Linked DNA regions of Hoeflea sp. 108. The protein of the gene in region 2 interacts with the protein of the main gene of each other region in a pairwise test. Links are inferred from orthologs where the notes say so. Each region holds a gene or a part of one and is shown on either strand. Other genes may lie near its edges. The genes, in order: ybgC and secA.

Evidence for each region.
Region 1: the proteins of secA (region 2) and ybgC interact in binary tests that used the Escherichia coli proteins (3 or more experiments, as listed by UniProt). The link is inferred for Hoeflea sp. 108 from one-to-one orthologs.

Annotation. Positions count from the first base shown.
Region 1 is NZ_KB890024.1:4,523,240-4,526,331, forward strand. What follows is about bases 251-3,025. They hold ybgC (tol-pal system-associated acyl-CoA thioesterase), read left to right. Parts: upstream 251-1,291; coding sequence 1,292-1,759; downstream 1,760-3,025. Other genes in these bases: B015_RS0122525 (cellulase family glycosylhydrolase), read right to left, coding at 251-1,235; tolQ (protein TolQ), read left to right, coding at 2,131-2,844; tolR (protein TolR), read left to right, coding at 2,855-3,025. In the rest of the region: more of B015_RS0122525, read right to left, coding at 1-250; more of tolR, read left to right, coding at 3,026-3,092.
Region 2 is NZ_KB890024.1:4,085,437-4,089,053, reverse strand. The notes cover bases 21-3,320. They hold secA (preprotein translocase subunit SecA), read right to left. Parts: upstream 2,945-3,320; coding sequence 221-2,944; downstream 21-220. Other genes in these bases: B015_RS0120200 (peptidylprolyl isomerase), read left to right, coding at 3,184-3,320; B015_RS0120210 (hypothetical protein), read left to right, coding at 21-155. Also shown: more of B015_RS0120210, read left to right, coding at 1-20; more of B015_RS0120200, read left to right, coding at 3,321-3,617. UniProt on the Escherichia coli protein: Required for protein export, interacts with the SecYEG preprotein conducting channel.

The DNA.
Region 1 (3,092 bases), 440 kb from region 2 along the record:
ATCGCCTCCAACACGTCAGGCTCGGCCTTGCGGCCCTCGAACTCATCGACGATGCCGAAGGCGCCGCCGTAACCCCAGACGGACCAGGCGAAACCGTGGGCTTCGGCGCGGGCGATCATGTCCTTGACATAGGCTGCGCGCCAGGCGCCGGGCATGACGAAGGGATTGCCGTATTCCTGACGGATCATGCCGAATTCGCCGAGATAGATGTCGTCGCTCGCGACGCCGTTCTTCGCCCCCCAGGCGGCGACCTGGGCGAAGGGCGCGTCGAGTTCGACTGCCAGTTTTTCCTTGCTGTCGATTGTGGCGACCTGCTCGTCGAGATAGCTGAGCAGGCCCGGACGGCGCAGCACCGGGGCTTCCGCCCTGATCTTCTTCCTGACGTTGTCGAGCGTGGCATCGAGTTCTGCGCGCGGCGCCTCGTGCGGCGGATAGGGGAGCCCGGTGACATAGGGAATGAAGTCGCCGGCCCAGGTAGCGCCCTGATGGGTAAGCAGGAACGGCGCGTAGGAATGGAAGGTCCAGATCACATTGTCGTCAGGGATGGCCTTCGGGTCGACTGACGCCAATCCCTCGGCGCTTGCCCAGCAGCCACCGGAGAGTACGAGCGTCAGCCGCGTCGCCGATGCGCGCGCGGCCGCATAAAGCCGCTGCTGCCGCTCCGGCCAGACCTTTTTCTCACCCGGCTCGCAGTCGACGACGGGCTCGTTCATCAATTCGAACGCGACCTGCTCCGGATTCTCCTTGGTAAGGGTCAGCGCCATCTGTCGGACGATCTCGACATAGCGGTCGAATTGTCCGGGATCGGCCATCACTTCGGTCATGCCGATCTGGCCGTTGCCGCCCGACTGGATCAAATGGAGATCGACGACCACTTTGAGGCCCGCGGCATTGATCGCGCGCGCCGCGTCAAGAACGCTCGCGAAAAGTTGTTCGTGCAACGGCACTGCCTTTTCGGACAGGAAAACCGAGGGATCGACGGGCATACGCACAAAGTCGAAGCCGTCGGCGACAAGCGCCTTGAGGTCGGCTTCGGTCAGGTTCTTGCGCCATTCCGGAAAGGGCAAGAGCACGTCCGCCTCGCCCCAGCGATCCTCACCCGGCCAGGTGTCCCAGATGTCGAGATTGATGCCGCGCTTCATCGAGAAGCTGGCGGCGGAGGCCGGAGCGAGCGAGAGAACCAGCGCGAGCGTCGCCGTCAGTGAGGTCTTGAACATCGCCGTTATTGCTGCCATCGGGTTGCCGGACTGGACAAGACTGGTGCCCGCAAGACCGGAAAAAGGAAAGCCCCATGGCCGATCATGGTGAACAGGACACGCTTGCTTCGGGACTTTCCGGCGCGCTGACGTCGTTCGGACATCGGCTGATGGCGCGGGTCTATTATGCCGACACCGACTTTTCCGGCGTGGTCTACCATGCCCGCTATCTCGAATTCTTCGAACGCGGCCGCTCCGATTTCCTGCGCCTCGCCGGCGTCCACCACACCGAGCTTGCCGACGGCAAGCATGGCGAAAAGATCGTCTGGGTGGTGCGTCGCATGGAAATTGACTTCCGCGGCCCGGCCAAGATCGACGACGTGCTGACCATCGAAACGCGCACGGTGGAGATTTCAGGCGCCCGGATCACCATGGCCCAGCAGCTCAAGCGTGGCGGCGACGTGCTGGTCGAGGCGCGGGTGGAGGCCGCCATCATCGGTGAGAACGGCCGCCCCCGGCGCTTTCCCAGGGACTGGATCGAAGCCTTCATGCCACGCGGCTGAGGCCGCACTACAAGCTTCCCGTGACATCGACCTGCGAATGCGGAGGTTGACCGAGAGTCATCAGGAACGGCCCGAGATACTAACCCATCCTTAACCATAACCGTCCATTAAGGGCGAGGTGAAAGTCGTAAGGATTACGAGCGGCCTTCCTTTCACCAAATTTCGCCCCGAAAAGGCCGCGAAAGGCGCATTTTGGGGCACTTCCGGAAGCTTCGCGCGAACGGACCACAATGGGATGATGCGCAAGGGCTAGCCATGAGCCTGTTTTGAACTTGGGATCGCAATGACCCTACCCGGCTGCAAGGCGGCCCGATCCGAAATTCAAAGCAGGCTCTGTAGCCAGGCCCGGAAATCTTAAGGACTGTTTCAAGATGGAAAACCTACCTCTCGCTCAGCATGGCGCCGACGTGTCGATCTGGGCGCTGTTCTGGCAGGCCGGCTGGGTCGTCAAGCTGGTGATGCTGGGCCTGCTCGGCGCTTCGGTCTGGACCTGGGCGATCGTCGTCGACAAGGTCATCTCCTACAACCGCATGCGTGCGGCGCTGAATCGCTTCGAGCAGATCTTCTGGTCGGGCCAGTCGCTGGAAGAGCTTTACCGCAACCTCTCCGATCGCAAGACCACGGGCATGAGCGCGATCTTCGTCGCCGCCATGCGTGAATGGAAGAAGAGCTTCGAGAAGGGCGCCAAGTCACCGCTTGGCCTGCAGACCCGCATCGACAAGGCCATGGACCTTGCGCTGACCCGCGAGATGGAACGTCTCGAAGGCCGCCTCGGCTTCCTCGCCACCATCGGCTCGGCAGCTCCCTTCATCGGCCTGTTCGGCACCGTCATCGGCATCATGACCTCGTTCCAGGCCATCGCCGGCTCCAAGTCGACAAACCTCGCCGTCGTCGCCCCGGGTATCGCCGAAGCGCTGCTGGCGACCGCCATCGGCCTGCTCGCCGCTATCCCTGCCGTCATCGCCTACAACAAGCTGTCATCCGACGCCGGCAAGCTGGCGGCGCGCATGGAAGGCTTCGCCGACGAATTCTCCGCCATACTGTCGCGCCAAATCGATGAAAAAGTCGCGCAGCGGGCGGCCTGAGGAGTAGACCATGGGAATGTCAGTTGGCGCAGGCGGCGGTGGCCGCGGCGGACGCGGGCGGCGGGGACGCCGTCATGCGCTGGTTTCCGAGATCAACGTCACGCCTCTGGTCGACGTCATGCTGGTGCTGCTCATCATCTTCATGGTGGCCGCACCGATGATGACCGTGGGCGTGCCCATCGACCTGCCGGAAACGCAGGCCAAGGCGCTCAATTCCGACACGCAGCCGATCACCGTCTCGGTCAACC
Region 2 (3,617 bases):
AAATCGGCATCGAAAGACTGGCTGAGTTGCGCGGAGCCGATCCGCAGGAAATCGCCATGCGCATGAACATCGCGCTCGGCCGCCGGCATATCAACAGCATGGGTGTTGCGGCGCTGCGCAACCTGATCGAATTGGCCGACAGCGAAGCCGGCTGAGCCGCATGCCCAAACAAAACGGCGGCCCAAGGGCCGCCGTCTCAAATCAGTGTCGTCGCTGCCGATCAGGCGAAGGTGCCGTGGCAGTGCTTGTACTTCTTGCCCGAACCGCAGGGGCAGGCCTCGTTGCGGCCGACGCGGCCCCAGGTCGAGGGATCGTTGGGGTTGCGGTCTTCGGCGGCGACCACGCGGCTGTCGGCAAGCACGGCCACCGAGCCTTCGCCGAAATCGTCCTCGCCGGTCGTGCCGTCGATGTGATGGCCGAACATCTCGGGCGCTTCCGGCGGCGGGGCGTCCGCGGCCTGGCGCACCAGTTCGACGCGCATCAGCTGCTGGGTCACGGCCTGGCGGAGATTGCCGAGCATCGCCTGGAACAGCTCGAAGGCTTCGCCCTTGTACTCGTTCAGCGGGTCACGCTGGGCGTAGCCGCGGAAGCCGACGACGGAGCGCAGGTGGTCCAGATTGACCAGGTGCTCGCGCCACAGGTGGTCGAGCGTCTGCAGCACCACGGAGCGTTCGACATAGGTCATGACGTCGGGGCCGAAGCGCTCGGCGCGGTCGGCGGCTGCCTGGTTGGCGGCGGCGGTGATGCGCTCGTGCACCTCTTCCTCGGCGATGCCTTCTTCCTTGGCCCATTCGTCGACCGGCAGGTCGAGATTGAGGTTCTGAAGAACGCTTTCCTTGAGGCCGGCCACGTCCCACTGCTCGGCATAGGCGTTTTCGGGGATGTGCTTGGCGACCAGATCGTCGATCACGTCGTTGCGCATTTCGGCAACGGTATCCGACAGGCTCGTCGCATCCATCAGCTCGATGCGCTGCTCGAACACCACCTTGCGCTGGTCGTTCTGCACGTCGTCATATTTGAGCAGGTTCTTGCGGATGTCGAAGTTGCGCGCCTCGACCTTCTTCTGGGCCTTTTCCAGCGCCTTGTTGATCCAGGGGTGGATGATGGCCTCGTCTTCCTTGAGGCCGAGCTTCTGCAGCATGCCGTCCATGCGCTCGGAGCCGAAGATGCGCATCAGGTCGTCCTGCAGCGACAGGAAGAACTTCGAGCGGCCCGGATCGCCCTGGCGGCCCGAACGGCCACGCAGCTGGTTGTCGATGCGGCGGCTTTCATGGCGTTCGGTGGCCAGCACGTAGAGGCCGCCTGCGGCCAGGGCCTTTTCCTTGAGACGGGCGACGTCTTCGCGGATCGCCTTTTCGCGGGCGCTGCGCTCGGGGCCTTCAGGCAGGTCGGCGAGCTCCTCGGCGATGCGCATGTCGGCGTTGCCGCCGAGCTGGATGTCGGTGCCGCGGCCGGCCATGTTGGTGGCGATGGTGATCGCGCCGGGCTTGCCGGCCTGGGCGACGATCGAGGCTTCGCGCTCGTGGTGACGGGCGTTCAGCACCTCGAAGTTCTTGAAGCCGTCCTTGCGCAGGCGCTCGGCCAGCTGCTCGGACTTCTCGATCGAGGTGGTGCCGACGAGCGTCGGCTGGCCCTTGGCGTTGGCCTCGCGGATCTCGCGGACGATCGCCTTGTACTTCTCCTCGACGGTCCGGTAGACCTCGTCGTCCTCGTCGATACGGCTGACAGGCAGGTTGGTCGGAACCTCGGTCACGTCGAGATTGTAGATGTTGCCGAATTCTTCCGCTTCCGTCAGCGCCGTACCGGTCATGCCGGCGAGCTTTTCGTACATGCGGAAGTAGTTCTGGAAGGTGACCGAGGCCAGCGTCTGGTTTTCCGGCTGGATCGCCACGTGTTCCTTGGCTTCGAGTGCCTGGTGCAGGCCTTCCGAGAAACGGCGGCCCGGCATCATGCGGCCGGTGAACTCGTCGATGATGACGATTTCGCCGTCCTTGACGATGTAGTCCTTGTCCTTCTGGAACAGGCGATGGGCCTTCAGCGCGTTGTTGACGTGATGGACCATGGCGACGTTCTCGACGTCGTACAGCGACTCGCCCTTGAGCAGGCCGGCGGCGCGCAGCAGGTTCTCCATCTTCTCGGTGCCTTCTTCGGTGAAGATGGCAGTCTTCTGCTTCTCGTCGACCTCGTAGTCAGACGGAACCAGGTTGAGGAGGAAGGCGTCGACCGTGTTGTACATTTCCGAGCGGTCCTCGAGCGGACCGGAAATGATCAGCGGCGTGCGGGCCTCGTCGACCAGGATCGAGTCGACTTCGTCGACGATCGCAAAGAAGTGACCGCGCTGCACCATCTGGGCGCGCTCGTACTTCATGTTGTCGCGCAGGTAGTCGAAGCCGAGTTCGTTGTTGGTGGCGTAGGTGATGTCGCAGGCATAAGCTTCGCGGCGCTCTTCGTCGGACAGGCCGTGCACGATGATGCCGACCGACAGGCCGAGGAACTTGTAGAGACGGCCCATCCATTCGGCGTCGCGGCGGGCGAGGTAGTCGTTGACGGTGACGACGTGCACGCCCTTGCCGGTCAAGGCATTGAGGTAGACGGGCAGGGTGGCGACGAGCGTCTTGCCTTCACCGGTGCGCATCTCGGCGATGCCGCGGCCGTGCAACACCATGCCGCCGATCATCTGGACGTCGAAGGGACGCATGCCGAGCGCGCGCTTGGCGCCTTCGCGCACCGTGGCGAAGGCAGGGACCAGAAGGTCGTCGAGCGAGGCGCCGTTGGCGATGTCCTGGCGGAACTGCTCGGTCCGCGCCCGAAGCTGGTCGTCGGTCAGCGCCTGCAGTTCATTTTCCATTGCAGTGATCGCTTCCACCCGGGGCCGGGTCGACTTGACGCGGCGGTCGTTGGAGGAACCGAAAATCTTACGGGCGAGACCGCCGAGACTGACCATCAAGTGGTCCTTTCAATTCGAATGAAGCCGACTGTCCGCCGGCCGAACCTGCCTGGGAACATAGGGTGGCAGACTCAACACGAAAAGCGCCCGGAAAAACCCTTCTGGACGCGAAGACGATGGACAGATAAGAGGGGGCACAACTTATGTCAACGTTGCAGAGAGCCTGCCGGAGACGCCAAATTCCGCCACATTCGCGTTGATTTGGATGCGCGGTCATTACCCACCGGAGAGTCTAGATGTCTTTTTCGTTCCGTAGCGCCTCGCTTGCCCGTATCGGGCTCGCTGCCGGGCTCGTAGCGCTGTCGTCGCTTCCGCTCGCAGCGCAGGAGAGCGCTCCTGCTGCCCAGCCGGCGGCGCCTGCCGCGGCAGCGGTTGATCCGAACGCGGTCGTTGCGACCGTCAACGGCCAGCCGATCACCGAAGCCGACATCACGCTCGCCGAAGGCGACCTTGGCGCTCAGTTCGGCCGCCTGCCGCCCGAGCAGCGCCGTGCGGCGGCCCTTTCCTCGATCATCGAGATCCGCCTGATGGCAGCCCAGGCCGTCACCGAAGGCCTCGACAAGGCGCCTGAGTTCCAGCGTCAGATGGCGTTCCTGACCCAGCGCGCCCTGCATGGCGAACTGGTTGACAAGGATGTTGCCGGCAAGATCACCGACGAGGAGATCCGCGC